Regions from separate parts of the Streptomyces sp. AB3(2024) genome, predicted to be linked through region 2. Evidence: riboswitches for the same ligand, from Rfam matches in the RefSeq annotation. Region 2 holds a riboswitch; each other region holds the start of a gene.
What was found. Region 2 has a riboswitch for cyclic di-AMP ahead of ACEPPI_RS27670 (transglycosylase family protein). Riboswitches for the same ligand answer to the same signal wherever they lie in the genome.

Region 1: it holds a riboswitch for cyclic di-AMP, as region 2 does, so the genes downstream of both, ACEPPI_RS38170 (LysM peptidoglycan-binding domain-containing M23 family metallopeptidase) here and ACEPPI_RS27670 (transglycosylase family protein) in region 2, are expected to answer to the same signal.
Region 3: it holds a riboswitch for cyclic di-AMP, as region 2 does, so the genes downstream of both, ACEPPI_RS05640 (M23 family metallopeptidase) here and ACEPPI_RS27670 (transglycosylase family protein) in region 2, are expected to answer to the same signal.

The regions. Positions count from the first base shown of each region.
Region 1 is NZ_JBGWAB010000197.1:411-8,851, reverse strand. It holds gene hpnH (adenosyl-hopene transferase HpnH) at 1-907, shown strand, start outside; gene ACEPPI_RS38180 (aspartate aminotransferase family protein) at 904-2,307, shown strand; gene ACEPPI_RS38175 (tyrosine-protein phosphatase) at 2,435-3,256, opposite strand; cyclic di-AMP (ydaO/yuaA leader) riboswitch at 3,573-3,737, shown strand; gene ACEPPI_RS38170 (LysM peptidoglycan-binding domain-containing M23 family metallopeptidase) at 3,742-4,749, shown strand; gene ACEPPI_RS38165 (SGNH/GDSL hydrolase family protein) at 4,913-5,698, shown strand; gene ACEPPI_RS38160 (MBL fold metallo-hydrolase) at 5,894-7,105, shown strand; partial or broken gene ACEPPI_RS38155 (sensor histidine kinase) at 7,384-8,441, shown strand, end outside.
Region 2 is NZ_JBGWAB010000087.1:13,208-24,206, reverse strand. It holds gene ACEPPI_RS27700 (YfhO family protein) at 1-2,161, opposite strand, end outside; gene ACEPPI_RS27695 (SurA N-terminal domain-containing protein) at 2,339-2,965, shown strand; gene ACEPPI_RS27690 (nucleoside triphosphate pyrophosphohydrolase) at 2,994-4,079, shown strand; gene ACEPPI_RS27685 (globin domain-containing protein) at 4,164-5,369, opposite strand; gene ACEPPI_RS27680 (cytochrome P450) at 5,491-6,774, shown strand; gene ACEPPI_RS27675 (transglycosylase family protein) at 6,911-7,927, shown strand; cyclic di-AMP (ydaO/yuaA leader) riboswitch at 8,203-8,372, shown strand; gene ACEPPI_RS27670 (transglycosylase family protein) at 8,375-9,127, shown strand; gene eno (phosphopyruvate hydratase) at 9,421-10,707, shown strand; gene ACEPPI_RS27660 (septum formation initiator family protein) at 10,806-10,999, shown strand, end outside.
Region 3 is NZ_JBGWAB010000008.1:57,634-68,632, reverse strand. It holds gene ACEPPI_RS05660 (restriction endonuclease) at 1-1,168, opposite strand, end outside; gene ACEPPI_RS05655 (DNA topoisomerase (ATP-hydrolyzing) subunit A) at 1,294-3,750, opposite strand; gene ACEPPI_RS05650 (M16 family metallopeptidase) at 3,991-5,328, shown strand; gene ACEPPI_RS05645 (M16 family metallopeptidase) at 5,349-6,716, shown strand; cyclic di-AMP (ydaO/yuaA leader) riboswitch at 6,945-7,103, shown strand; gene ACEPPI_RS05640 (M23 family metallopeptidase) at 7,116-7,916, shown strand; gene ACEPPI_RS05635 (GntR family transcriptional regulator) at 8,113-8,778, shown strand; gene ACEPPI_RS05630 (HPr family phosphocarrier protein) at 9,035-9,316, opposite strand; gene ACEPPI_RS05625 (GNAT family N-acetyltransferase) at 9,527-10,999, shown strand, end outside.

The DNA of each region.
Region 1 (8,441 bases), on a different contig from region 2:
TGAGGGGTGCGGGAAGATCCAGCATCCGGCGGGGGTGCTCAAGCAGCGCATGCCCGTCGCCCAGGCGGTCGGCGCCGTCCTGGAGTCCGGCGCCCCGATGGTGTCCATCGCGGGCGGCGAGCCCCTGATGCACCCGCAGATCGACGAGATCGTGCGGCAGCTCGTGGCCAGGCGGAAATACGTCTTCCTCTGCACCAACGCGATGCTGCTCCGCAAGAAGATCGAGAAGTTCACCCCCTCCCCGTATTTCGCCTTCGCCGTCCACATCGACGGGCTGCGCGAACGCCACGACGAATCCGTGGCCAAGGAAGGAGTCTTCGACGAAGCCGTGGCGGCCATCAAGGAGGCCAAGCGCCGCGGATTCCGGGTCACCACCAACTCCACCTTCTTCAACACCGACACACCCCAGACGATCATCGAGGTGCTGAACTACCTCAACGACGACCTCAAGGTCGACGAAATGATGATCTCGCCCGCCTATGCCTACGAAAAGGCACCCGACCAGGAACACTTCCTGGGCGTCGAACAGACCCGGGAACTCTTCAAGAAGGCCTTCGCCGGAGGCAACCGGCTGCGCTGGCGGCTCAACCACTCCCCGCTCTTCCTCGACTTCCTCGAAGGCAAGGCGGATTTCCCCTGCACCGCCTGGGCCATTCCGAACTACTCCCTCTTCGGCTGGCAGCGCCCCTGCTACCTGATGAGCGACGGCTACGTGCCCACGTACCGGGAGCTGATCGAGGACACCGACTGGAGCAAGTACGGCCGGGGCAAGGACCCGCGCTGCGCGAACTGCATGGCGCACTGCGGCTACGAGCCCACCGCCGTCCTCGCCACCATGGGGTCCCTCAAGGAGTCCCTGCGCGCGGCCCGGGAGACGATCGGCGGCAACCGGGCCGCCTCGTCATGACGTCCGCGCCCGGAGGGGGCAAGGGCTTCGACCTCACCGCGCTGCTGGCCGAGCGCGGCGGGGAGCGCTACGAGCTGCACGCCCGCCACCTCAACCACCAGCTGCCCCGGATGCTGCGCACCATCGGCTTCGACAAGGTCTACGTGCGGGCCGAGGGCGCCCACTTCTGGGACGACGAGGGCAACGACTACCTCGACATGCTGGCCGGGTTCGGCGTGATGGGCCTGGGCCGGCACCACCCCGTCGTGCGCCGGGCCCTGCACGACGTGCTGGACGCCCAGCTCGCCGACCTGACCCGCTTCGACTGCCAGCCGCTGCCCGGACTGCTGGCCGAGAAGCTCCTCGGCCACAGCCCCCACCTGGACCGGGTCTTCTTCGGGAACAGCGGCACCGAGGCCGTCGAGACCGCCCTGAAGTTCGCCCGCTACGCCACCGGCCGGCCCAGGATCCTCTACTGCGACCACGCCTTCCACGGGCTCACCACGGGCTCGCTGTCGGTCAACGGGGAGGGCGGCTTCCGCGATGGTTTCGCCCCGCTGCTGCCCGACACGAAGATCGCGATGGGGGACCTGGACGCCCTGGAGGCGGAGCTCCGGCGCGGGGACGTCGCCGCCCTGATCGTCGAGCCGGTCCAGGGCAAGGGCGTGCTCGCCGCCCCGCCCGGGTACCTGCGCGCCGCACAGGAACTGCTGCACCGCCACAAGGCGCTGCTCATCGCGGACGAGGTCCAGACCGGCCTCGGCCGGACGGGCGATTTCTACGCGTACCAGCACGAGCCGGGCGTGGAACCGGACCTGGTGTGCGTGGCCAAGGCCCTCTCCGGCGGCTACGTCCCCGTCGGGGCGACCCTCGGCAAGGACTGGATCTTCCAGAAGGTCTACTCCTCCATGGACCGGGTGCTGGTGCACTCCGCCAGCTTCGGCTCCAACGCGCAGGCGATGGCGGCGGGGCTGGCGGTCCTCGCCGTCATGGACGACGAGCGGGTGGTGGCCAACGCCCGCGCGACGGGCGACCTGCTGCGCGGGCGGCTCGCGGCGCTGGTGGACGAGTACGAGCTGCTGCACGAGGTGCGCGGGCGCGGCCTGATGATCGGCATCGAGTTCGGCCGGCCGTCCTCCCTGGGGCTGCGCAGCCGCTGGGCCGTGCTCCAGGCGGCCCGCAAGGGGCTGTTCGCGCAGATGGTCGTGGCGCCGCTGCTCAACCGGCACCGGATCCTGACCCAGGTCTCCGGCGACCATCTGGAGGTCATCAAGCTCATCCCGCCGCTGATCGTGGACGAAGGGGACGTGGACCGGTTCGTCGGGGCGTTCCGTGAGGTCATGGACGAAGCGCACGGCGGGGGCGGCCTGATGTGGGACTTCGGCAGGACCCTGGTCAAGCAGGCGGTCGGCAACCGCTGAGCAGCGAACCGCCGAGCGTGCGGCGGGGGCCGTGCGGCGGCCTCCGCCACTGCCCCCGCCACTGCCCCCGCCACTGCCCCCGCCACTGCCCCCGCCGCACTGCCCCCGCCACGGCCCCTGCCGGGCCTCAGTCGGCGAGGAGCCGGTCGCGCAGCCGGTCCAGCGTGGCGGGCGCGAGGCCGAGGCCCTCGGCGAGGTAGCCGTCCACCCCGCCCCACCGGCCGTCGATGGTGTCGAACGCCGCGAGCAGGTACTCGGCGCGCGCCTCGAACAGCGGGGCCAGCAGCTCCATGACCTCGGGGGAGCGGTCCTCGGGCGCGTCGCCGCCGCGCCGGACGCGGTAGCGGTTGTGCGGGGCGTTGGACTCCAGGTAGTCGGCCACGATCGCGTCGCGCGGGACGCCCAGGGCGAGCAGGGTGACGGCGATCGACAGTCCCGCGCGGTCCTTGCCCGCGGCGCAGTGCATCAGCGCCGGGACGCTGTCCTCGGCGAGCGCGTGCACCACCCGGCCGTGCTCGGCGGTGCGGGTGCGGATGATCGTCCGGTACGAGTCCCTCATGCGGGTGGCCGCCTTGCCGTCGCCCAGGACGGTGCGGAGCCGGGCGAGGTCCCCGTCGCGGACCATCTTCCAGAACTCCCGCCCGTCGGCCGGATCCGACAGCGGGATGTTCACGTTGCGCACGCCCGCCAGCTCGACGTCCGGGCCCTCCAGGGCCTGGTCGGCTCCGTTGCGGAAGTCGAAGACGGTGTGCAGCCCGAGGGATTCGAGGAACTCCGTATCGGTTTCGGTGGCATGTGCGAGATGTCCGCTTCGGAACAGTCGTCCTGGCCTGACCCTCCGTCCGTCGGCGGTCGACAGGCCGCCCAGGTCGCGGAAATTGCGCACTCCGGAGAGCCCGTGCTCCGGCTCCGGGCCGCTCGGCGGGGGCTGGGGTATCTGCTGGGTCATGTGCGCTCCTCCGCGTGTCCTGCGTGTCCGAATTGCTCTGGTTGGGAACAACTTGCCATGGGTGGAGGCGAGATCGCGCCAGGCCCCGTGAGCCAGATCATACGGTGACCGTCCGTGCCTGATCGCGAAATCCGAATTCCCTTGCCAGGGCGGCTGTTGCCGCGGGGGAATGGACGGAGGGTGACGGGAATTCCGTTGATCCCTCATTCCTGCTATTCCGTCAGGGAATTCACGGCTTGTTGTGCGCACTCCCGCTGGATTACCTTCGCGATCGATCCGGGTGGACCGCCTCATCCTGCCGCCACCCGGGAACCGCACCCGACCATCGACGCGCGCGGCAGGAGCGGGGGAACCAGGTAAGTCGCCGTTCCGGATCATTTCCGGGCGGCTCGGGGTGAAGCCGTACGCGTGTTCCACGGGTGCGGCCGGACATCTCCAGTCCGAACCCGACAGCTCACCTCGCAGGCGCCGGAGAGGAATTCGTCATGCCCGCAAAGGGTAAGCACCGCCGTCCGAAGTCCCGTTCCCTGTCCCGCGGCCTCGCCGTGGCCGGCACCGGTGGCGCCGCCCTCGCGCTGCCGCTGACGGTCGCCGCCGGCGCCCACGCCGCCACCCCGGCCGCTCCGCCCGCGCAGGTGCCCCAGGCCCTCCGGGCCCCCGTCGCCGTTCCGGCCTCGGCCCCCTCCGCCGCTCAGGCCGTCTACACCGTCGTGCCGGGCGACTACCTGTCGAAGATCGCTGCGGAGCGCCACCTCCAGGGCGGCTGGGAGCGGCTCTACGCGGACAACCGCGAGGCCGTCGGCGCGAACCCCTCCCTCATCCACCCGGGCCTCCGGCTGACCCTGGGCGGCCGCGCCGGGACCCCCGCGCCGAAGGCTCCTGAGGCCGCGGCCGAGGAATCCTCCAGCGGGACTCCGGCGGCCGACGAGGCACCGTCCGCGGCCGGCGGGGGCACCGCCGACGGCGCCGCCGCGACCCCCGCACCGGAGTCCGGTGCCTCGCGCGGACCGGCGGCCAAGACCCCCGACCGGAGCCCGGCGCCCCCCGCGCCCGCGGCCCCCGCTGCTTCCGCGGCCCCCGCGAACGGTTCCGGTTTCGTCGCCCCGGTCGACGGCGGCACCTCCACCCCGTACCACCAGAGCGGCAGCATGTGGTCCTCCGGTTACCACACCGGCGTCGACTTCATCGCGAGCACCGGCACCACCGTCAAGGCGGTCGGCGCGGGCACGGTGGTTTCCGCAGGCTGGGGAGGCGCGTACGGCAACGAGGTCGTCATCCGCCACGCCGACGGCAAGTACTCCCAGTACGGCCACCTCTCCCAGCTGTCCGTCTCGGTGGGACAGAGCGTCACCGCCGGACAGCGCATCGGCCTCTCCGGCGCCACCGGCAACGTGACGGGCCCGCACCTCCACTTCGAGATCCGCACCGGCCCGTCCTACGGCTCGGACATCGACCCGCTGGCCTACCTCCGCTCCAAGGGCGTGAACGTCTGACGGGAGCCGCGGCAGCGGCACGGACACGCGCGGGGCCGGGACCTGAGGGGGGTCCCGGCCCCACGTGTACTTATTCCTTATCCCCCGCGTGGTATAGATCACGGTCCGTCAACCCCTCATTACGTTGGCGTAGGTTGGTGACGGGGGTGAAGGATGTCGTCCCGTGGCAGCGACGAAGACGAACCTCAAGACCATCGGCTCGTACGCGGCGATCGGGGACAGCTTCACCGAAGGCGTGGGGGACCCGGGACCCGGGGACTCCTATCTCGGCTGGGCGGACCGGCTCGCCGTCCTCCTGGCCGATCAGCGCGACGAGCACGACTTCCGGTACGCGAACCTCGCGGTGCGGGGCAAGCTCCTCGACCAGATCGTGGCCGAACAGGTGCCCAGAGCCAAGGGCCTCGCCCCGGACCTGGTCACCTTCTGTGCGGGCGGCAACGACATCATCCGGCCGGGCAGTGACCCGGACGACGTGGCGGAACGGTTCGAGGCGGCGGTGGCCGACCTCACCGGGGCCGTCGGCCTCGTCATGATCACCACCGGCTTCGACACCCGGGGCGTCCCCGTCCTCAAGCACCTGCGGGGCAAGGTCGCGACGTACAGCGCGCACGTACGCGCCATCGCCGACCGCTACGACTGCCCGGTCCTCGACCTCTGGTCGCTGAAGTCGGTGCAGGACCGCCGTGCCTGGGACGGCGACCGGCTGCACCTCTCGCCCGAGGGCCACACCCGTGTCGCGCTCCGCGCCGCACAGGTCCTCGGCTACGAGGTCCCCGCCGACCCGGACCAGCCGTGGCCGCCCACCCCGCCGCGCGGATCGGTGGACGTCACCCGGGACAACATCCAGTGGGCGCGCGAGCACCTCGTGCCCTGGATCGGCCGCCGGCTGCGCGGCGAGTCCTCCGGCGACCACGTCGAGGCCAAGCGCCCGGACCTGCTGCCGCTCTAGCGGACCCGTGGGGGAAGGGCTGCCGGGGGCGCCCGCCGGGAGACCGGCACGGGAGGCCGGCGCAGGGGCCCGGGGGGAGGTCGGCCGGGAGATCCGGCCGACACGCGGGCCGTACGCGGAATCCTCGGGGGCCGGTGCGCGTTGGGATGGTCGTAGTCGTAGACCGTCCCACCGTCCTGCACCTTTGGAGGTGCCTTGACCGGCTCCCTTCCCTTGCGTCCCCGGCTGCGCGCCCTGCGGCCCGAAGCCTTCGGCGCGGACCCCTCCGGCGCACGGCTGGAGCGGATCCTGCGCTCGCCGAACTTCGCCGACGGCGTCTTCCAGAACCCCGTGGGCGCACGGACCAGGCCCTCCGGGTCGATGGTCGAGTTCGCCAAGATCTACTTCCACAAGGAGCAGCGGGTACGGCGCAACCCGGGCGCCCCCATCCCGGTGTACCCCACCACCCTCGCCGAGCTGGGGAAACCGCCGGTCAGCGGGCTGCGTCTGACCTGGATGGGGCATTCCAGCGTGCTCACCGAGATCGACGGGCGCAGGGTGCTCTTCGACCCGGTCTGGGGCGAGCGCTGCTCCCCCTTCCCGTTCGCCGGGCCCAAGCGGCTGCACCCGGTCCCCGTGCCGCTGGCCTCCCTCGGCGAGGTCGACGTCGTGGTGATCTCCCACGACCACTACGACCACCTCGACCTGCCCACCATCAAGGCACTGGCCGGCACGGACACCGTCTTCGCCGTCCCGCTCGGCGTCGGCGCGCACCTGGAGCGCTGGGGAGTGGCACCGGACCGGCTGCGCGAGCTCGACTGGAACGAGACGACCGAGGTCGCCGGTCTCTCCCTCACGGCCACCCCGGCCCGCCACTTCTGCGGCCGCGGGCTGCGCAACCAGCAGTTCACCCTCTGGGCCTCCTGGGTCGTGACGGGCGGGGAACACCGGATCTTCCACAGCGGGGACACCGGCTACTTCCCCGGCTTCAAGGAGATCGGCGCCGCGCACGGCCCCTTCGACGCGACGATGATCCAGATCGGCGCCTACTCCGAGTACTGGCCGGACATCCACATGACCCCCGCTGAGGGGATCCAGGCCCACCTCGACCTCCAGGGCGGACTCCCGCACGGGACGATGCTGCCGATCCACTGGGGCACCTTCAACCTGGCCCCGCACCCGTGGGACGAGCCCGGCGAGGGGACCGTCGCCGCCGCGGGGGCGGCCGGGGCGGCCGTCGCCCTGCCGATCCCGGGCCAGCCCTTCGAACCGGGCGCGGCCGACGCCCCGGACCAGGCCTGGTGGCGCCCCTTCGTGGCCGCGCCCCCGGCCCCGGTGACGGCCACCTCCGTACGGGCGCGGCCCGCGGCCGCTCCCGTCGCCCCGGCACCGGCCGGACAGGGCGAGCCGGAGGCCGTGGGGGCGTAGCGGACCGTGGGGCCCGGGGGCCGGTCGGACGCCCGGGCTCCCGGGGTTCGTCGGGAGCGCGGGCCGGGCGGCGTACGCCCCCCCCGGCCGTGCCGGGGTACGCGCTCCCGGCGCATTCGGCCTCTCGTACGAGCGCTCCATCGGGAGCGGGAAGCAGCCCGCCGAAGTTCCCCAACTGGGCGTCAGGGGCGGGAGCATGCGGTCTAGCGTGGGTATCCGGTGATCAATACCGGGCCCCGGGACCGCCGGTGGCCGGGCCCCACGTACCGAGGACGCCGATGTCCGGATTCCGCGCCGCCCGCCACGCCCCGTCGAGCCACGCTGTCACCGGACCCGGCCGGCAGATACGCCCCCAGCTGCTGCGCGCCGCCGTACTGCCCACGCTCGCCGCCGGGCTCAGCGGCACCGCCGCGGTCATCTTCACCCTCCAGCTCGGCGGGGGCGCCGGGGCGCGCGACGCCCGGCTGTGGCCCGTCCTCACCGGCTGCGCCCTGCTCGTCGTCGGCGCCCTCGCCTGCGCCCTGCTCGGCGCGCAGCGGGCGGCCAAGGCCGTGCGCGACCGCTGCGAGGCCCTGCGCCGCTCCAGCGTGCGGGGCCGGCAGGAGCTGCGGACGGCCGCCGAGCGGCTGGAGCGGGGGGAGAGTCCGGGACGGCCGGTGCGCGGAGGGCCGAGCGGTCCGCCGGCGGCCACCGATCCGGCCGGGGTGGACGAGTTCTGGCTGCTCGCGCAGGAGCTGCGCGGCGCCCGGGAACAGGCGCACACGACCCTGCTGCGACTGGCCGTCCCGGCCGCCCCGAGCGACAGCGACCGCAAGGTGGAGGTCTTCGTCAACCTCGCGCGCCGGCTTCAGTCGCTCGTGCACCGCGAGATCTCCCTCCTCGACGAGCTGGAGGACACGGTCGAGGACCCCGATCTGCTCAAGGAGCTCTTCCACGTCGACCACCTCGCCACCCGGATCCGGCGGCACGCCGAGAACCTCGCCGTGCTCGGCGGGGCCGCCTCGCGGCGCCAGTGGACCCGGCCCATCGACCTGAGCGAGGTGCTGCGTTCCTCGGTGGCCGAGGTCGAGCAGTACACACGGGTCAAGGTGGTGCCCCCGGCGGGCGGCACGGTGCGCGGACACGCCGTCGCCGACGTGGTGCACCTGCTGGCCGAACTCGTCGAGAACGCCACGGTGTTCTCCGCCCCCGACACCGACGTCGTGGTGCGGGCGGAGCGGGTCACCGCCGGGATCGCGGTCGAGGTCGAGGACCGCGGACTGGGCATGCCGGCCGGGGAGCAGCACCGCATGAACGCCCTCCTGGGGGACCCCGACCAGGTCAGCGTGCGGCACCT
Region 2 (10,999 bases):
GCGGCAGGGTGGCGCGCAGGCCCGAGGCGGTGACCCGTACGGAGGTGGCGGCCGTGGCGCGCAGGGCCGACACCGCCGCCGTCAGGCGGGGCCGGTCCAGGCAGGACAGCTCCCACAGCGGCGGGGCGGGCCGGTCGAAGATCAGCCTGGAGGCGGGCCCGCGCGAGAGCCCGAGCGGCTGGAGCGCCGCCCGGTTGCGGGGGGCGCTGCCGTTCAGCCGGAACGGGCGGCCACCGGCGAGGCGGGCCGTGGCGTTGTACTCCGGGGCCCACAGGTAGGCCTCCGTCCCCGCCCGGCAGACGCCGGGCGCGACCGGGTCCTCGTAGACCTTCGCGCCCAGCAGCAGCTCCTGGTTGGCGAAGGGGGATTCCCCGTAAGCCGGTTCGGGGCCCGCCGGGTGGACGGTGACCAGCGGCGGGACCTCGGCGCGGGCGATCGTGCCGTCGGGCTCCAGGCGCGCGCCGACCGCGAACACCGCGTCCGTCACCGGGTTGTCGATGCTCTGCACGTTGCGGCCCCGCGAGGTCCAGCCCGCGCCCAGCGCCTGCATGGTGCGGGTGAACACGTCCGGGGTGTGGCTGCTGTAGTACGAGCCGCCCTCGCCGCCCAGCAGCATCGGATCGTTGCCGGACAGCGCCGGCCGGCCCGCGTCGGTGCGGTACGCGGGCCAGCCCTCGGCGCCCGCGAGGGCCTCGGCGCGCCGGGTGTGCGCCGCGTTCCAGGACGGGTAGTCGTCCAGCCCGGCCAGTTTGCCCTTGTGGCCGTACGCCGTCGTCGCCGCGGCCTGCGCCACCAGCACCGCCGCCAGCAGACCGGCGGCGGGCAGCAGCAGCCGCGGCCGGCGCAGCGCCCACCAGGCCCCGGCCGTCAGCGCCAGCCCGCCGGCGGACAGGGCGTACCCCCAGGTGGTGGTGAGGGCGCTGCCGCTCGCCCACAGCCCGGCCGCCGCCAGCACCGCGGCCCCGGCCGCCAGCGCCCGCCCGGAGGGCAGTCCGGCCGCCAGCCCCGTCCAGGCGGCGATCACCACGATCCCGGCCAGCACGAAGGTCTGCCGGTAGGCGCTCCCGTTCGGGGTGGCGAACAGGTGCCAGGCCAGGTGGGTCGGCTCCCACTGCAGCGACAGCAGCACCGCCGTCACCAGCCCCGCCCACCACCACCGGGTCCGGGCGGGCAGGGCCCGGTGGAAGGGGAGCGCCGCGACCAGCAGCAGGGTCCCGGTGCCCACGAACACCGCGGGGGAGTTGAAGGAGTACGTCGCCGGCATCAGCCGTGCGAACAGGTCGGACCACGGCACCGGACCGAACGGGCGGGACCACCCCGGATAGGCCTGCTTCGAGCTCAGGAACAGCGGCACCAGCACCGGCGCGGCCAGCCCGATCCCCACCAGCACGGTCCCCGCGGCCCGCCCGACCACCTTGGCCCGCTCGCGTACGCCCTCCCGGGTCAGCACCACCCGCACCACCAGCACCAGGGCCGCACCCAGGGTGGCCATGTACGCCGTGTAGAAGTTCGCGGTCCAGCCCACCGCCACCACCAGCACCCCGAGTACGGGCCGCCGCCCGCGCAGCGCCCACTCGCCGGTGAGGCACAGCAGGGGGAAGGCGATGAGCCCGTCCAGCCACATCGGGTTGTAGGAGGCCTCGATCACCGACCAGCCGCACAGCGCGTACGAGGCCCCCAGCAGTCCCGCGGCCCACCAGGGCCCCGGCCGCTGGGTGCGCAGCAGCCAGGCCATCGCCGCCGCCGCGGCCGCCGTCTTGAGCACGGTGACCACGTACACCGCGAGGTCGATGTCCTGGCGCGGGAACAGCGCCACCAGCACGGCGAAGGGACTCGTCAGATAGGTCCCCAGGTCGGGCAGGAAGCTGGTCCCGTACCCGGACTGCCAGTTGAAGAGGAGACCGCCCCGCGCCTGCCCGTGCAGCAGGTCCCACAGGTGCGCGTGGAACGGCACGAACTGGTTGCCGAGGTCGTTGACGCTGCGGTGGCGGGGCCCGTACGGGAAGACCCGCGCGGTGGCGTCCCCGCCGCACACGGCCACGACGGTGACCAGCGCCGCGAACGCCGCCCCCACCAGGCCGGCCCGCCGCGCGGAGCGGCGCGGGCGAGCGGGGACGGGGCGGTCGGGGACGCGGTGCGGGGCGAGCTGCTGTGTCGACATGGTGGAGCGACCATCCCAGGAACGGTGGGCAGGGCGGTGGCCGGGGGGTGAACTCGCACCCCAACACCCCCCGAATCGTTGGTCGAAGCGGTGGCCCGTACCACCCTGACTGCATACCATCGATCACCGCACGGCCCTTGTGCACCGACGCACAATCTCCCGGCCCTGGAGGCTCCTTTGCACCGTCGCACAGCGCTCTCCGTCTCCGCCGCCCTCCTCGCGGCGGCCCCCCTCCTGGCCGCCTGTTCGGGCGGGACGCGCCCCGGCACGGCGGCCGTCGTCGGTGGGGAACGCATCACCACCTCCGCGCTCCAGGCCCAGGTCAACGACGTCCGTACGGCGCAGAACCGTTCCGGGCAGGGTGCGCAGCTCATCGAGGCGACCGCCGGACTGGAGCGCCTCAAACTCAACAAGATGATCCAGACCGCCGTCCTGGAGCGGGCCGCCGACGACGCGGGCCTGAGCGTGAACACCCGGGAGATCGAAGAGGTCCGCAAGGCGCAGCTGCAGCAGGCGGGCGGGGAGAAGGAGCTCGCGGCGGCCGCGCTGCAGCAGGCGCAGCTGGCGCCGGACCAGCTGGAGGCGGACACCCGCTTCAAGCTGCTGCGCGACAAGCTCTTCGCGCACTACGGCAGCCAGGACAAGGCCCTGGCCGAGCTCGGGCAGGCGGCGAAGGCCCTGCACATCGAGGTCAACCCGCGCTACGGCCGCTGGGACGCGCAGCAGATCATCCTCGGTGACCAGCAGACCCCGTGGATCACCCAGCGGACCCGCCCCGAGCAGGCGGGCCCCGCCGGAGCCTGACGCGCGCGGGCGGAGGTAGGTTCGGAGGGTGACCGACCACACCGCCGAACCCGCCCCCGCCGCCTCCGCCGATGCCCGCGCCGGTGCCCCCGCCGAAGCCGGTGCCGGCCCCGGCCGGATCGTCCTGCTGACCGCCAGCCACCGGGTCGCCCCCGGCCTGCTCTCCTGGCCGGCCTGGCGGACCCTGCGCGCCGCGGACCTGGTGCTGTGCGCCGATCCGGCCCACCCGCAGCTGCCGTACCTGCGCGAGGCGGGGGTGGAGGTGGCGCGGGAGGTGCCCGACGCGCACGGGCTCGTCGACGCGTGCGCGGGCGGCCGTACGGTCGTGGTGATCCCGGGCGGCGAGGGCGACCAGCGGCTCACGGACGGACTGGCGCGTCTGGCCGGATCCGGCCGCGTCAGCATGCCCGACCTGGAACTGCTGCCGGGTTCCTACGACCTGCCCGGAGCGCGCCTGCTCGACCTGGTGCAGGTGATGGACCGGGTCCGGCGCGAATGCCCGTGGACCTCCCGGCAGACCCACGAGGGGCTGGTGAAGTACGCCATCGAGGAGGCGTACGAGCTGGTCGAGGCGATCGAGGACGGCGACCGCGCGGCGCTGCGCGAGGAGCTCGGCGACGTGCTGCTCCAGGTGTTCTTCCACGCCCGCATCGCCGAGGAGGCCGGCCGGGCGGAAGCGGGGGAAGAGGAAGAGGAAGAAGGGGAAGGGGAAGGGGAAGGCCGGGAGGCGGCCTTCTCCATCGACGACGTCGCGGGAGACCTGGTGGACAAGCTGGTCCGCCGCCACCCGCACGTCTTCGGGGACGCCCGGGCGGACTCCCCGGAGGACGTCAGCGCGCACTGGCAGGCCACCAAGGCGGTCGAGAAGCAGCGGGAGTCGGTCACCGACGGGATCCCGCTGGGCCAGCCGGGGCTCGCGCTCGCGGCCAAGCTCGCCGGCCGGGTCCGGGCGGGCGGCATCGACGTGGAACTGCCCCGTGGCGAGGGCGTCGGCTACGAACTGCTCGCGCTGGCGGCGCGCGCCGAGGCGGCGGGGACCGACCCCGAGACGGCGCTGCGCGCGGCGGCCCGCGCGTACCGGGACGCGATCAGGGTGGCCGAGGGCGTCGGCTGAGCCGGCGGCCCGGGTCCGCGGGCGGCAGGGCGGCGGGCGGCAGGCGGTAGGACGGCAGGCGGTGGGCGGGCGGCGGCGCCCGGTTCAGCGGGTGTCGCGCGGGGCGCGTCCCGCGGGGTTGTGCCAGTGCGGGTCGGGGCGGCCCAGGAACCACTCGCCGAAGCCCAGGGGCCGGGTCCGCGCGGCGGCGGAGGCGGGGACGGCGTCGTGGAAGAGCCGGTCGGGACGGGCGCCCAGTTCCTCCAGGAGACCCGCGGTCTCCTCCACGAACCGTGCGGGGCCGCTGAGGTGGACGTCCTGCTCCCGCCACAGGGCCCGGTTGCCGAGGGCGGTGGCCAGCCGGCCGGTGGCCTGGTTGCGGTGCCGTCCGGGCGCGGGGGTGATGTAGGTGACGGACAGCCACCGGCAGGAGGCGGCGTACCCGTCGATGAGCGGGCGGTCGTAGAGGTGTGCGCCGTCCCGGGCGACCACGAAGAGGCGCACGTCCTGATCGGGAGGGTGCGCCACGAGGTCCTCCAGCATGGCCCGGACCGGCGCCCACCCGGTGCCGGCGGCGATGAGGGTGACGGGCCGGTCCTCGCGGCGCAGCACCAGGGCGCCGCCCGGGGCGCCGAGCCGCAGCAGCTCGCCGGGCCGGACGTCGCGGACCAGCGTGGTGCTGAGCCGGCCGCCCTCGATACGGCTCACGTGCAGGTCGACGGTGGTGTCGGGGCGGGGCGCGTTGCCGAGGGAGTACGTGCGCCAGGTCCTCGGGACGCGTTCGCTGCTCACGCTGACGTACTGGCCCGGCCGGTAGGGGAGCGGGACGTGCGGGCGCAGGGTGAGCACGCCGATGTCCTCTCCGTACCGCAGGTGGCGCACCACCTCGGCGTCCCACCAGGGGGGCTCCGCGCTCACGGCGGCGCCGGCCGTCATCGCGTCGGCGATGACCTGGTAGGCCTCGGTCCAGGCCTTCTCGACGACGGGGGTCCAGGCCTCGCCGGAGGTCTGGGCGAGGGCGGCGAGGAGGCTGGCGCCGACGGCCGCGTAGTGCTCGGGGCCGACGAGGAACTTGCGGTGGTCGCGTCCGAGGTCGCGTAGATAGGGGAGGAGGGTCTCGCTCTCCAGCTCCGCGACGACGTGGGTGAGCGCGGCGAAGAGGCGGTCGCGCTGGCGCTCCATTTCCTCGGGGGAGGCAGGGAAGAGGGCGCGGAGTCCGGGGTGGTGCCAGAAGAGGTGGGAGTAGAAGAACTTGACCGCGTGCTCGGCCCGTCTCTCCACCACCGCGAAACTGCTTTTCAAGATCCTCACGTCCACAAATCCGAAAGTAGGAATGTCGTGGAAGCCGAGGTCAAGCGATGGGCCATCTACGGACAGCCGCGACGAACCGCCCATATGGGATCGCGGCTTCCGGCCGGGATAACGTCGTCAGGTGCATGAGCAGACCTCCACTCCCGCGGCCGACGGTTCCCCCTCCCAGGGGCCGACCCTCTTCGACTGGGAGTTCGCGACCGACCCCTACCCGGCCTACGCCTGGCTGCGCGAGCACTCCCCGGTGCACCGCACGAAGCTCCCCAGCGGGGTCGAGGCCTGGCTCGTGACCCGCTACGCCGACGCCCGCCAGGCCCTCGCCGACCAGCGGCTGAGCAAGAACCCGGCACACCACGCGGAACCCGCGCACGCCAAGGGGAAGACCGGGATCCCGGGGGAGCGCAAGGCGGAGCTGATGACGCACCTGCTGAACATCGACCCGCCGGACCACACCCGGCTGCGGCGGCTGGTGTCGAAGGCGTTCACCCCGCGCCGGGTCGCCGAGTTCACCCCGCGCGTGCAGGAGCTCACCGACCACCTGATCGACAGGATCGTCGAGAAGGCGGGCGACGCGGAGCGCGGGGAGGCCGATCTCATCCATGAGTTCGCGTTCCCGCTCCCCATCTACGCCATCTGCGAGATGCTCGGTGTACCGCGCGAGGACCAGGACGACTTCCGCGACTGGGCCGGGATGATGATCCGGCACGGCGGGGGACCGCGCGGCGGTGTGGCCCGTTCCGTGAAGCAGATCCGTACCTATCTCGGGGAACTGATCCACCGCAAGCGGGATGATCTGGGCAATGACCTCATCTCGGACCTGATCCGGGCGAGCGACCACGGGGACCACCTGACGGAGACGGAGGCCACCGCCATGGCCTTCATCCTCCTGTTCGCCGGCTTCGAAACCACGGTCAACCTGATCGGGAACGGCCTGCACGCCCTCTTCGTGAACCCGGACCAGCGGGCGCGCCTGCAGGACTCCCTCGCGGCGGGGGAGCGCGGCCTCCTGGAGACCGGCGTCGAGGAACTGCTGCGCTACGACGGGCCGGTGGAACTGGCCACCTGGCGCTTCGCGACCGAGCCGCTGACCCTCGGCGGGCAGGACGTCGCCGTCGGGGATCCCGTCCTGGTGGTCCTCGCGGCGGCCGACCGCGACCCCGCCCGGTTCGCAGACCCGGACACCCTCGACCTCTCCCGGAGTGACAATCAGCACCTCGGATACGGCCACGGGATCCACTACTGCCTCGGCGCCCCCCTCGCCCGTCTCGAAGGCCAGACGGCGCTCGCGACTTTGCTGACGCGTCTGCCGGATCTGGAACTTGCCGTTCCCCCTACGGACCTGCGCTGGCGCGGCGGGCTCATCATGCGGGGCCTGCGCACCCTCCCCGTCCGCTTCACACCTTGAAACACCGGGGTCCGGCAACCCGGCGGCGGAAACCGATCGGCTGACCGGAAGTCAGCCCCGGCCCGAACTTGTGACATCCGTTCGAAGGCGGCTAGGTTCTGCCGTTACCCCGCCGTTATGCGAAAGGTGCAGCCACATGCTTCCCGGGAACGGCCGCCACAGACGCCCCCGCCAGGTACCAGCCCTGGTCGTCACCGCCGGAGTCACCGGCTCCGCGTTGGCCCTGCCGCTGCTCGCCGCCACGAACGCGAGCGCAGCCGACACCGCCACGTGGGACAAGGTCGCCGACTGCGAAAGCGGCGGCACCTGGAGCGCCAACTCCGGCAGCGGGGCGTACGGCGGCCTCCAGTTCAGCCTGGAGCAGTGGAAGAACGCGGGCGGACTCGCCTACGCGGAGCGCCCCGACCTCGCCAGCCGCTCCCAGCAGATCGCGGTCGCCGAGACCGTACTGGCCTCCCAGGGCCCCCAGGCGTGGCCGCTGTGCTCCGCCTCGGCCGGGCTGACCCAGCAGGGTCCGGCCCCGCAGGTGGACCCCGGCAACCGCCGCGGGCCCGTCGCCCCCACCCCGACCCGGCCGGACAGCGCCGTGCCCGATTCGAGTTCGAGCGGCCGCGCCACCGACTTCGGGGCCCCGACACCGCAGCCGGCGAAGCCGGGCGCCTCCCCGTCCACGAGCCCGAGCGGGCTGCCGGACTACCCGCTGGGCCCGAACACCGGACTGCCCGTCATGCCGGACCCGGACCCGACCGCGCCGACCACCACGCCCCCGGTCAGCCCCACCACCCCGGTGGACCCGACCGCCCCGGTCTCCCCGACGGCCCCGGTCAGCCCGACCGCCCCGGTGGACCCGACGGCCTCCCCGGTTCCGACGACCCCCGGCGTCACCCCGGCCTCTCCGGCCGCGGAGAAGGGTGAGGGCGCGGGCAAGCACCGCGGCCCGGCTGCCGTCGAGGTGCCGGCCGCGCCCGGCACGCCGTCGGGCACCCCGGACCCCACGTACACGGTGAAGGCGGGCGACAGCCTCGCCGACATCGCGAACGCCAAGGGGCTCAAGGGGGGCTGGACCGCCCTCTACCAGGCCAACGAGCAGGTCATCGGCGGGGACGCGGACCTCATCAAGCCCGGCCAGAATCTGGATCTAACCAAGAAATAAGGGCAGTTCGGGCATCCGGAAAGGCCTGAATGTCCGTTATCGGCAAATGAGACATGCGTCTCTTCCGGTCAACTGGCGTGTCTCATTCCGGAACTTCCACAAACCCCGCCCTCACCTGCGAAAACGCCCATTTGAGGAATGCAAGTAGGCCGGTTTCTCCCTGATGTCGCGCGTTGAACATCGGGGAGAGACCTGCCTACCTTCTGAATCGCTCGCCACCGCGGGCTCCTTCGACCGCATCGCCGAATCCTGCCGGCGGACGGAGGGAACAGTCGTCGCGTCAAGCGCCGAAGGCAGGAGCGGGGGAACCAAGGTAGGCGCCGGGAAGGGCCGTTGAGAGACGGCCGCGAACGGCTAGGGGTTAAGCCACGTGCTCGACACGTGACCGGGCAACTCATCCGCCCGAACCCGACAGCTCACCTCGAAGGCGTCGGTGAGGAGAACTCCATGCTGCTTTCCGGCAAGGGCAAGCACCGTCGCGGCTCCAAGGCCGTCCGCATCGTCACGCTCGCCGGTGTCGCCGGTGTCGCCGTCGCCGCCCCGCTGATGGCCGCGGGCTCCGCGAGCGCCGCCACCGTCAGCGAGTGGGACAAGGTCGCCTCCTGCGAGTCCGGCGGCAACTGGTCCATCAACACGGGCAACGGCTACTACGGCGGCCTGCAGTTCTCGTCCTCCACGTGGGCCGCGTACGGCGGCACGGCGTACGCCGCGCAGGCCAACAAGGCCTCCAAGTCCCAGCAGATAGCCATCGCCGAGAAGGTCCTCAAGGGCCAGGGCAAGGGCGCTTGGCCGTCCTGCGGCGTCGGCCTGTCCAACTCCGCGTACAACGGCGGCGGCTCGACCACCACCCCGTCGAAGCCGAAGCCGGACACCAAGCCGGCCCCGGCGAAGCCCGCCCCGGCGAAGCCCTCCACCCCGAAGGCCGACACCGAGACCAAGGCGTCCGGCTCCGGCTCGGGCAACTGGACCCCGTCCAAGCCCGCCCCGGCGAAGCCGTCCACCCCGAAGGCCGAGGCCCCCGGGGCCGGCACCGTGAAGACCGGCAACGGCTCGTACGAGGTCAAGGAGGGCGACACCCTCGGGACCATCGCCCAGGCCAACGGCGTCAAGGGCGGCTGGGAGAAGCTCTTCGACCTCAACAAGGACATCGTCGACGACGCCGACATGATCTTCCCGGGGCAGAAGCTGAAGCTCAGCTGAACTCCCTCGTAACACCGCATCACCGGGCCCGGCCCGTAGTGCTTCCCGCCGCCCGGCGCGTCTTCCACGCGCCGGGCGGCGGTGTGTTGTGCACTGCCGCCGACCTGCGGCGGATACCGCCGAGGGCGAACGGGTGAGGGTCTTATGTCAGGGAAGAGGGGTATTCGGGCCCTTTTTCGTCCCAGGACCCGGGCGGCGACCGGCCCAGTGCCCGGAGCCGGTTAGGCTCTAGTCGGCAAGGCCGTCCCACGGCCACCCGCCACCGCACATCCAGCGTCACATCCCAGAAGGAGATGCTCGTGCCGTCCATCGACGTCGTCGTAGCCCGGGAAATCCTGGACTCCCGAGGCAACCCCACGGTCGAGGTCGAGGTGGGCCTCGACGACGGCAGCACCGGCCGTGCTGCCGTTCCGTCCGGCGCCTCCACCGGTGCATTCGAGGCCATCGAGCTCCGTGACGGTGACCCCAACCGTTACATGGGCAAGGGTGTCGAGAAGGCCGTCCTCGCCGTCATCGAGCAGATCGGCCCGGAGCTCGTCGGCTACGACGCCACCGAGCAGCGCCTGATCGACCAGGCCATGTTCGACCTGGACGCCACCGACAACAAGGGCTCCCTCGGCGCCAACGCCATCCTCGGCGTGTCCCTCGCCGTCGCGCACGCCGCGTCCGAGGCCTCGGACCTGCCGCTCTTCCGCTACCTCGGCGGCCCGAACGCGCACCTGCTGCCCGTTCCGATGATGAACATCCTCAACGGTGGGTCGCACGCCGACTCCAACGTCGACATCCAGGAGTTCATGATCGCCCCGATCGGCGCGGAGTCCTTCTCCGAGGCGCTGCGCTGGGGTGCCGAGGTCTACCACACCCTCAAGAAGGTCCTGCACACCAAGGGCCTCTCCACCGGCCTGGGCGACGAGGGCGGCTTCGCCCCGAACCTGGAGTCCAACCGCGCCGCGCTCGACCTCATCATCGAGGCCATCAAGCAGGCCGGCTACACCCCGGGCAAGGACATCGCGCTCGCGCTCGACGTCGCCGCGTCCGAGTTCTACAAGGACGGCAAGTACGAGTTCGAGGGCCAGTCCCGCTCGGCCGCCGAGATGACCGACTACTACGCCGAGCTCGTCGAGGCGTACCCGCTGGTCTCCATCGAGGACCCGCTGTTCGAGGACGACTGGGCCGGCTGGAAGACCATCACCGACCGCCTGGGCGCCAAGGTCCAGATCGTCGGCGACGACCTCTTCGTCACCAACCCGGAGCGCCTGGCCCGCGGCATCGAGGAGGGCTCCGCGAACGCCCTGCTCGTGAAGGTGAACCAGATCGGTTCGCTGACCGAGACCCTCGACGCCGTCGAGATGGCCCAGCGCAACGGCTTCAAGTGCATGATGTCGCACCGCTCCGGCGAGACCGAGGACGTCACCATCGCCGACCTCGCCGTCGCCGTGAACTGCGGTCAGATCAAGACCGGCGCCCCGGCCCGCTCGGACCGCGTCGCCAAGTACAACCAGCTGCTGCGCATCGAGGAGATCCTCGACGACGCCGCGGTGTACGCGGGCCGCTCTGCCTTCCCCCGCTTCAAGGGCTAATCACCGCCTCTCGGCGCTGGCCTCCGTACGTCCCCGCACTCGGTCCCGTACCGTGTGCGGGGACGTATTGCGTAGTACGCACCAGGGGAGGCGGGACCATGGCCGGGAACCGGGATCGGTTCTCCACCTTCTCGACGGCGACCAGGCTCAAGGAGCTCGGCGAGCGCACCGCGGCCCACGTCTACCGCTCACAGTCCCGCCGGCACATCCGGCGCAGCCGGCTCACCGGCCGGGCGGCCCTGCTGGTGCTCGTCCTCTGTACCCTGGTCGTCGCCCTCGCGTATCCGATGCG
Region 3 (10,999 bases), on a different contig from region 2:
CGCCGTCCGCGTGCCCGCCGTGGCTGACGACCCCGCCGGCGCCGCCGACCTCGCCCGGCCTGCGGCTCGCCCGTACGGCCGTCAGCTGGTCCGGCCGCGCCGACAACTGCCCGCGCAGGCCGTCCGTCAGACAGTCCACCGCGCTCACCTGCTCCAGCCGCAGTCCGGAGAAGGCGGAGTGCGGGGCCTGCACGGTCGTCAGGACGAGCTGTGCCTCCCGGCCGGTCACCGGATCGTGGTCGTCCACGAACCCGTTGACGACCACCGACTCCAGCGCCCCGAACTCGTCCGCCGCGTACACCTCGCGCAGCACCAGCAACACGCACTGGGCCAGCAGGTCCCGGTACAGCGCCCGGCGCTGCGTCGCCGGCCGGGCGGTCTCCTTGTCCTGGTCCGTGCCCGCCACGTACCGCACGGACTTCGTCTCCGGCACGGCCTCGTACCGGGGCAGCTCCCAGTCCAGCACGAGCTGCCGCGCCGCCGGGTCGTACGCCGCCGAGACCTGGCGGGGCAGCTCCTCGGGCCAGGCCGTGGAGGCGTACAGCGCCGCCGAGAAGTACTCCACCGCCGCCTCGGGATCACCCGCGCGCAGCGCGTCGGCCAGTTCGGTGAGACCGCCGTTGTGGCGGCGGATCCCGGCGAGCTGCTCCGCCGCCCACCGGTCGTACTGCTGCCGGTACGCGGCCAGCTGCCGCAGCCGCTCCTGCTCCGCGGCGTGCGCGGCCTGCCACGCCTGCGTGTACCGGTCGTGGGCCTCCCGCTCGGCCTGGGCGCGACGCCCCGAGCCGAGGGTCCAGCCGCTGCTCTGCTGCTGGAACTGGTGCAGCTGGGGCATCGGCACCGGGTGGGCGAGGGTGCCGGGGTTGAAGGCTTCGAGCCGCTCGTCGCGGACCAGGGAGGCCATCCGGAACGCCGGTGCCCGGCAGCCGGCGGCCAGCAGCCCCTGCAGGGCGGCGACCTCGGCTTCGAGCTGCTCGGTGCGCCGCCGGGCCTCGGCCTCGCGGTGCTGTTTGTAGGCGGCCTGCTGCTCACGCCGGTCCCGGGCGACGTCCCGCTCGTAGGCCCGCTGCCGGCGCTCGGCCTCGCGCTGCTGGATCAACTGCGTCCGCTGCTGCTGCCGCTGGGCCTCCGCCCAGACCCCGATCAATCCGCTCGACCGACGACTCATCGGCTCTGTTCTCCCCCCACCCGCGTGTACGGGGAAAACAGTAGTCGGGTCGTGGGGGGGGGGGGGGGGGGGGGGGGGGGGGGCCGGGCCCCCCCCCCCCCCCCCCCCCCCCCCCGCACCCGCCGCTACAGCGCGCCGCCCGCCAGTGCCCGGACATCGGCCGGCAGTGCGGTGCCCGAGCCGTCGCGGCGCGGGTCCACCGCCGGCAGTGCGGCCGGAGTGCCGTTCGCCGAGGCGGCGCGGACCGGGGCGTTGCCGGCCCAGGCCAGCACCAGCAGGTCCTCGCCCTTCAGGAACCGCTGGCAGCGCACACCACCGGTGGCGCGCCCCTTGCGCGGGTACTGGTCGAACGGGGTGAGCTTGCCGGAGCGCACCGAGTCGTCCAGGGTGGCGTGCGATCCCGCCACGCTGAACACCACGGCGTCCCGCGCCGGGTCCACCGCCGAGAAGTGGATCACCTTGGCGTTCTCGGAGAGCTTGATGCCCGCCATGCCGCCCGCCGGGCGGCCCTGCGGGCGCACCTGGCCCGCCGGGTAGCGCAGCAGCTGGGCGTCGTCGGTGATGAAGACCAGGTCCTCCTCGCCGGTGCGCAGTTCGACCGCGCCGACGATCCGGTCGCCGTCCTTGAGGGTGATGACCTCCAGCTCGTCCTTGTTGGCCGGGTAGTCCGGCACGACCCGCTTGACCACGCCCTGCTCGGTGCCCAGGGCCAGACCCTGCGAGGACTCGTCCAGCGAGATCAGGCAGATCACCGTCTCGTCGGCCTCCAGCCCGGAGACGAACTCCGCGACCGGGGCACCGCCCGCCAGGTTCGGCGCGGCGTGGGTGTCCGGGAGCTGCGGCAGGTCGATCACCGACAGCCGCAGCAGGCGCCCGTAGGAGGTCACCACGCCCACGTCGGCCCGCGCGGTGGCGGCCACCTGCGAGACGATCAGGTCGTGCTTGGCGCGGGAGCCGCCCTCCTCCTCGGGCAGCGGCTCGGCGTTGGCCGTACGGGCCAGCAGACCGGTGGACGACAGCAGCACGCGGCAGGGGTCGTCGGCGACCTCCAGCGGGACCGCGGCGACCGCCGTGCCCGCCGACTCCAGCAGCACGGTGCGGCGCTCGGTGCCGAACTTCTTCGCGACGGCGGCGAGTTCGCTGGAGACCAGCTTGCGCAGCTCGCTGTCCGAGTCCAGGATCCCGGTCAGCTCGTCGATCTCGCCCGTCAGCCGGTCGCGCTCGGACTCCAGCTCGATCCGGTCGAAGCGGGTGAGGCGGCGCAGCGGGGTGTCGAGGATGTACTGGGTCTGGATCTCGCTCAGGGAGAAGCGCTCCATCAGGCGCTCCTTGGCCTGTGCGGAGTTGTCGCTGTCCCGGATGATCCGGATGACCTCGTCGATGTCGACCAGGGCCACCAGCAGGCCCTCGACCAGGTGCAGGCGGTCGCGCCGCTTGCCGCGGCGGAACTCGCTGCGGCGCCGCACGACCTCGAAGCGGTGGTCGAGGTAGACCTCCAGCAGTTCCTTGAGGCCCAGCGTCAGCGGCTGGCCGTCGACCAGCGCGACGTTGTTGATGCCGAAGGACTCCTCCATCGGCGTCAGCTTGTACAGCTGCTCCAGTACGGCCTCCGGGTGGAAGCCGTTCTTGATCTCGATGACCAGGCGCAGGCCGTGCGAGCGGTCGGTGAGGTCCTTGACGTCGGCGATGCCCTGGAGCTTCTTCGAGCCGACCAGGTCCTTGATCTTCGCGATGACCTTCTCGGGACCGACCGTGAAGGGCAGTTCGGTGACGACCAGGCCCTTGCGGCGCGGGGTCACGTCCTCCACGGCCACGGTGGCGCGGATCTTGAACGTGCCGCGACCGTTCTCGTAGGCGTCCTTGATCCCGGAGAGACCCACGATCCGTCCGCCCGTGGGCAGGTCGGGGCCCGGAACGAAGCGCATCAGCGCCTCCAGGTCGGCCTCCGGGTAGCGGATCAGGTGGCGGGCGGCCGCGATGACCTCGCCCAGGTTGTGCGGGGCCATGTTGGTGGCCATGCCGACGGCGATCCCGGAGGCGCCGTTGACCAGCAGGTTCGGGTAGGCGGCGGGGAGGGCGACGGGCTCGCGCTCCTGGCCGTCGTAGTTGGCGGTGAAGTCGACGGTGTCCTCGTCGATCGACTCCGTCATCAGCGACGTCGCGTCGGCCATCTTGCACTCGGTGTAACGCATCGCGGCCGGCGGGTCGTCGTTGCCGAGCGAGCCGAAGTTGCCGTGGCCGTCGACCAGCGGCAGCCGCATCGAGAAGGGCTGGGCCATGCGCACGAGGGCGTCGTAGATCGAGGCGTCACCGTGCGGGTGCAGCTTGCCCATGACCTCGCCGACGACACGGGCGCACTTGACGTACCCGCGGTCGGGGCGCAGGCCCATCTCGTTCATCTGGTAGACGATGCGCCGGTGCACCGGCTTCATGCCGTCCCGGGCGTCGGGCAGGGCCCGGGAGTAGATCACGGAATACGCGTACTCAAGGAAGGAGCCCTGCATCTCATCGACGACGTCGATGTCGAGGATCTTCTCCTCGAAGTCCTCCGGCGGCGGGGTCTTCGTGCTGCGGCGGGCCATCGCTGCGCGGCTCCTTAACCAAGGTTCGGGGTGTACGGGTGCCCGGACGGGTCCGTCCGGGCGGGTGTCGACGCGGACCATTGTGGCCCGAGGCACCGACAACGCCGACTCCGACCCCGGGGACACCCCGGACGGAGTCCGGGGGCGGGACCCGGGAACTTCTCCGGTGGCCGACGCGCTTGCATACAGTGGCAGGTCTGACAGAAATCTCTGCATCGCGATCGAAGGGACCACATGCCCATGGGTCACACGGCCACAGCTCAGGCCGGCTCCGGCGGCCTGACAGCGACCGAGCACCGGCTGGCCAACGGCCTGCGCGTGGTGCTGTCCGAGGACCACCTCACCCCGGTCGCCGCCGTCTGCCTCTGGTACGACGTCGGCTCGCGCCACGAAGTCAAGGGCCGGACCGGTCTGGCTCACCTCTTCGAGCACCTGATGTTCCAGGGCTCGGCGAGCGTGGCGGGCAACGGGCACTTCGAGCTGGTCCAGGGCGCCGGCGGCTCCCTGAACGGCACCACCAGCTTCGAGCGCACCAACTACTTCGAGACGATGCCGGCCCACCAGCTGGAGCTCGCCCTGTGGCTGGAGGCGGACCGCATGGGTTCGCTGCTGGCCGCCCTGGACGAGGAGTCCATGGAGAACCAGCGCGACGTCGTCAAGAACGAACGCCGCCAGCGCTACGACAACGTGCCGTACGGCACCGCCTTCGAGAAGCTGACCGCCCTCGCCTACCCCGAGGGCCACCCGTACCACCACACCCCGATCGGCTCGATGGCCGACCTGGACGCCGCGTCCCTGGAGGACGCGCGCAACTTCTTCCGTACGTACTACGCGCCCAACAACGCCGTCCTGTCGGTCGTGGGCGACATCGACCCCGAGACGACGCTCGCGTGGGTCGAGAAGTACTTCGGCACCATTCCGGCGCACGACGGCAAGCAGCCGCCGCGCGACGGCTCGCTCCCCGAGGTCATGGGCGGGCAGCTCCGTGAGGAGATCGTCGAGGAGGTCCCGGCCCGCGCGCTGATGGCCGCCTACCGGCTGCCGCACGACGGCACCCGCGAGTGCGACGCCGCCGACGTGGCGCTGACCGTACTGGGCGGCGGCGAGTCCTCCCGCCTGCACAACCGCCTGGTCCGCCGTGACCAGAGCGCCGTGGCGGCCGGTTTCGGCCTGCTGCGCCTGGCCGGCGCGCCCTCGCTGGGCTGGCTGGACGTCAAGACCTCCAGCGGCGTCGAGGTACCCGCCATCGAGGCGGCCGTCGACGAAGAGCTCGCGCGGTTCGCCGAGGAGGGCCCCACGGCCGAGGAGATGGAGCGCGCCCAGGCACAGCTGGAGCGGGAGTGGCTGGACCGGCTGAGCACCGTGGCCGGCCGGGCCGACGAACTGTGCCGCTTCGCAGTGCTGTTCGGCGACCCCCAGCTGGCGCTGACCGCCGTCCAGCGGGTCCTGGACATCACCGCCGAGGAAGTGCAGGCCGTGGCCGCGGCCCGGCTGCGCCCCGACAACCGCGCGGTGCTGGTCTACGAGCCGCTGCCCGGTTCCGACGAGTCCGACGAGAACGAGGGGGCGGAGCAGTGAGCGACACCGCAGCCGTCACGATGACCTTCCACCCGCGCCCGCAGGCCGGCGAGGCCAAGCCCTGGGCCTTCCCGGCCCCCGTGCGCGGCACCCTGGCCAACGGCCTGACCCTGCTGCGCTGCCACCGCCCGGGCCAGCAGGTCGTCGCGGTCGAGGTCAACCTCGCCGCCCCGCTGGACGCCGAGCCCGAGGGCCTCGACGGGGTGGCCACCATCATGGCCCGCGCCCTGTCGGAGGGCACCGACAAGCACTCCGCGGAGGAGTTCGCCGCCGAGCTGGAGCGCTGCGGCGCCACGCTCGACGCGCACGCCGACCACCCCGGCCTGCGGGTCTCGCTGGAGGTGCCCGCCTCCCGCCTGCACAAGGCCCTCGGCCTGCTCGCCGAGGCGCTGCGCGCACCCGCCTTCGCCGACAACGAGGTCGACCGCCTGGTGCGCAACCGGCTCGACGAGATCCCGCACGAGCTGGCCAACCCGCAGCGCCGTGCCGCCAAGCAGCTCTCCAAGGAGCTCTTTCCGGCCACCCTGCGCATGTCCCGCCCCCGCCAGGGCACCGAGGAGACCGTCGCGCGGATCGACTCCGCGGCCGTACGCGCCTTCTACGAGGCCCACGTGCGCCCCGCCACCGCCACCGCGGTGATCGTCGGCGACCTGACCGGCATCGACCTGGACGCCGTGCTGGCCGACACCCTGGGCACCTGGACGGGGAATTCCGCCGAGCCGCTGCCGGTTCCGCCCGTGACGGCCGACGACACCGGCCGCGTGGTCATCGTGGACCGGCCCGGAGCGGTCCAGACGCAGCTGCTGATCGGCCGGATCGGTCCCGACCGGCACGACATCGTCTGGGCGCCCCAGGTGCTCGGCACGTACTGCCTCGGCGGCACCCTCACCTCCCGCCTGGACAAGGTGCTGCGCGAGGAGAAGGGCTACACCTACGGGGTGCGGGCCTTCGGCCAGGTGCTGCGCTCCACCGCCGACGGCAAGGGCGCCTCGATGCTCGCCATCAGCGGGTCGGTGGACACCCCCAACACCGGCCCGGCGCTGGAGGACCTCTGGAAGGTGCTGCGCACGCTGGCCGCGGAGGGCCTGACCGACGCCGAACGCGACGTGGCCGTGCAGAACCTGGTGGGCGTGGCCCCGTTGAAGTTCGAGACGGCGGCGTCCGTCGCGGGCACCCTCGCCGACCAGGTGGAGCAGGAGCTGCCGGACGACTACCAGGCGCGGTTGTACGCCCGGCTGGCCGAAACCGGTACGGCGGAGGCCACTTCGGCGGTCGTGAGCGCGTTCCCGGTGGACCGGCTCGTCACGGTCCTGGTGGGCGATGCCGCGCAGATCGAGGAGCCCGTGCGGGCGCTCGGCATCGGTGAGGTCACCGTCGTCACCAACTGACTTCCGTGGCATCGGTGTTCGGGCTTCGGGGCCGCTCTGGCACCGGGGTGTGACAGGGGCCCCGGCGGTGACACCGTCGGGGCCCCTTTTGTCTGCTTTGCAGCCGTGGTTGCGGTTATGCGGTGTGGCGTACGCAACAAAAGCGCTCGTCTGTTTGGCGATCGACTGATGATCCGCCTAGCGTCGCCCTTGCTGTCCGTCAGTTGTGCGCGCCGCACCCGCGGCACCGGGCAGCGATCGCCGAGTCCCCGTCAGGCGCGAGCCTGGGGAGCCGGGGACCCACATGTGTCCCTGGGGTGAATCGGACCACCTCGCAAGAGGGGCCCGTAGGAGACCTTCCTGCTCCGAACCCGTCAGCTAACCCGGTAGGCGAGAGGGAAGGAAAGGACCAGCCCCTTCATGGCGTTTGGCAGTCGTACCGCCGCTCCCGGCAAGCACCGTGGTTCCAGCCGTCTGAGCCGCAAGACCGCCGGCTACGCCGGCATAGCCGCCCTCGCCACCACGGGTGTGGTCGCCGCCGTCGCAGCCCCGGCCTTCGCCGCGGACAACAGCGCGCCCTCCGTCGAGGACACCGGCCAGAGCGCGGTCGTCGTCGCCGACGGCCTCCAGGACGACATCGAGGTCCAGGCCGAGTCCCAGCAGGTCGCCGCCGAGGCCGTCGCAGCCCAGGCGCAGGCCGAGGCCGACGCCAAGCAGCGCGCCTCCGAGGCCAAGCGGACCGCCGAGGCCAAGGAGAAGTCCGAGCGCGAGGCCGCCGAGCGCGCCGCCCGCGAGGAGGCCCGCAAGCGCCTCAACACCTTCGTGGCTCCCGTCGACGGCTCCTACGTCAGCACCCAGTACGGCGCGGGTGGCGGCATGTGGTCCTCCGGCAGCCACACGGGCATCGACTTCCACGCGGACGAGGGCACCTCGGTCCACGCCGTCGGCGCGGGCACCATCGTCGAGGCGGGCTGGGGCGGCGCGTACGGCAACAACATCGTCATCAAGCACAACGACGGTACGTACACCCAGTACGGGCACCTGCTCTCGCTGAACGTCTCCGTCGGCGAGAGCGTCACCGCGGGCCAGCAGATCGGCCTGTCGGGCTCCACGGGCAACTCCAGCGGCCCGCACCTGCACTTCGAGGCCCGCACCGGCGCCACGTACGGCACGGACATCAACCCGCTGGCGTACCTGCGCCAGCACGGCGTCGGCGTCTGACCGCACGCACCGCGCACCTCCGCAGTACGAAGAAGGCCCCGGCTCTCCGAGCCGGGGCCTTCTTCGCGTCCCCCTCCGCAGTGAAATGTTTCGGATATCGGGCCGTCATCGGAAATTATCGTGTGCTGCAATAGAGTCGCAGCACGGTCAAGAATCCGGCGACGGTGCCGGCGGTGAATCCAGCGGAGGTCCGGCCTTGCGTATTCCTGCGCACGCGGTATGCACAGCGATCCGCGACGACATCGTCTCCGGTTTCTTCGGGCCGGGGGGCCGGCTGACCGAGGAGGTGCTCGCCCGCCGCTACGGCGTCTCCCGGGTCCCCGTCCGCGAGGCGCTGCGCACCCTGGAGTCCGAGGGCTTCGTCACCACCCGGCGCCACGCCGGCGCCTGCGTGGCCGAGCCGAGCATCCAGGAGGCCGCCGACCTCCTGGAGCTGCGGATGCTGCTGGAGCCGCTGGCGGCCTCACGGGCGGCCCGCCGGCGCACCGAGGCCCACCTGAAGGTCCTGCGCGGCCTGGTCAGGCTGGGCCGGGAGCGGGCCCGCAAGGCGCAGGGGGAGGACCTGCGGGCCCTGGGGGGCTGGTTCCACGAAACCCTGGCCCAGGCTTCGGGCAGCCCCGGGCTGATCGCCCTGCTGACCCAGACCCGGCGCAAGATCGCCTGGATGTACGTGGTGGAGCCCCCGGCGCGGCCCGTGGACTCCTGGGCGGAGCACGGGGCGATCGTCGACGCGGTGGCGCGCGGGGACGCGGAGCGGGCCGCGGCCCTCACCGCGCTGCACGCGGAGCGGGCGGCAGCGGCGCACCGGCCGAGGGTGAGGACTTCGCAACCTGCCGTACACACGGCGAGCGGCCGGCATTAACAAGCGCCGCGTATACAAAAGGGTATGCCGGGCCGGCGAATGCGGCATGCCCGCTTTTCCCGCCGTGCGCATTTCCGTCGGCCGTCGTGCTGTCCGAAAATTCCTCTGCCGCGCCCTGCCGAATTCCTGCGGCCGGAATTCGTCCGGCCGGAATTCGTGCGATCGGACGCGTGCGATCGGCCGGGACGGAAAAACACTGAAGCCGCAGTCCCCGGGGTGGGGGGACTGCGGCTTCACCGGCACCGGACCCGAAGGGTCAGACGGTCTCCGGGAGCTCCTCAAGGCCCTCGGCGACCAGCTTCGCGAGGCGGTCCAGCGCGACGTCCGCGCCATCGGCCTCGGAAGCGAGCACGATCTCCTCGCCGCCCTGGGCGCCCAGGCCCAGGACAGCCAGCATGGAAGCGGCGTTGACGGGGTCGCCGCCCGCCTTCGCGATGGTCACCGGGACGCCGGAAGCGGTCGTCGCGCGGACGAAGATCGAGGCGGGACGAGCGTGCAGGCCCTCGGCCCAGCCGACGTTGACGCGGCGCTCTGCCATGGTGATGCCCTTCAGGTTCTTACGGTTGTCTAGACCAGTCTCTCACGACACCCGGACTGCCCGGACCGACGTCCGACCCGGATCCACCGCCGTTCGACCCTCCCCAGCTTGCACTGGTTCGCCCTGGTGTGACGGATTCGCCGCGCGCACGCGGTCCCACCCGTCGGGCACGCCCGTCCACCGGCGCGCATCGCCCCTTAGGGTGGCTCCATGACCACTGCGTCGGACCCCTCGTACCCGGCCCACTGGGAAGCGGACGTCGTGCTGCGCGACGGCGGCACCGCCCGGATCCGCCCCATCACCACCGAGGACGCGGGCCGGCTGGTCAGCTTCTACGAGCAGGTCTCGGAGGAGTCGAAGTACTACAGGTTCTTCGCCCCCCATCCCCACCTCTCCGACCGCGACGTGCACCGCTTCACGCATCACGACTACGTCGACCGCGTGGGCCTCGCCGCGACCATCGGCGGGGAGTTCATCGGCACCGTCCGCTACGACCGCATCGGCCCCGACGGCCGTCCCGCCTCCGCGCCCGCCGACGAGGCCGAGGTGGCCTTCCTCGTACAGGACGCCCACCAGGGCCGCGGGGTGGCCTCCGTCCTGCTGGAGCACATCGGCGCGGTGGCCCGCGAACGCGGCATCCGCCGGTTCGCCGCCGAGGTGCTGCCCGCCAACACCAAGATGATCAAGGTCTTCACGGACGTCGGCTACCAGCAGAAGCGCAGCTTCGAGGACGGCTCCGTCCACCTCACCCTCGACCTCGAACCCACCGCCGAGTCCCTCGCCGTCCAGCGGGCCCGTGAGCAGCGCGCCGAGGCCCGGTCCGTCCAGCGCCTGCTGGCCCCCGGCTCCGTCGCGGTGGTCGGCGTCAGCCGCTCCGGATCCGGCGTGGGCTCCGCCGCCCTGCGCAACCTGCGCGACGGCGGCTTCCACGGACACCTCTACGCCGTCAACGAGGCCCGCGCCCCCGGCATGGAGGGGGACCTGCTGGACGGCGTGCGGGCCTACCGCACCGTCTCCGACATCAACGCCCCCGTCGACCTCGCCGTGATCGCCGTCCCCGCGGAGCGGGTCCCGGACGCGGTGGCCGCCTGCGGGGAGCACGGCGTACAGGGACTGGTGGTGCTGTCGGCCGGATACGGCGAGAGCGGCCCGGGCGGACTGGCCCGCCAGCGGGAACTCGTGCGCCAGGTCCGCTCCTACGGGATGCGCCTGATCGGACCCAACGCCTTCGGGGTGATCAACACCGCCCCCGCCGTGGAACTCAACGCCTCCCTGGCCCCGGCCCCCGCCACCGCCCGCGGACGGATCGGCCTGTTCACCCAGTCCGGAGCCATCGGGATCGCCCTGCTGTCCGGACTGCTGCGGCGCGGCGAGGGCCTGTCGTCCTTCGTCTCCGCCGGGAACCGGGCGGACGTCTCCGGCAACGACATCCTCCAGTACTGGTACGACGACGAGGCCACCGACGTGGCCCTCATGTACCTGGAGACCCTCGGGAACCCGCGCAAGTTCACCCGCCTCGCCCGCCGCACGGCCGCCGTCAAGCCGGTGGTCGTCGCCCGCGGCGGCAGGCACACCCCCGCCGGACACCTCGTCCCCGGCACCCGGCTCCCCGACACCACCGTCTCCGACCTGCTCCGCCAGGCCGGCGTCATCCGCGTCGACACCGTCACCGAGCTCGTGGAC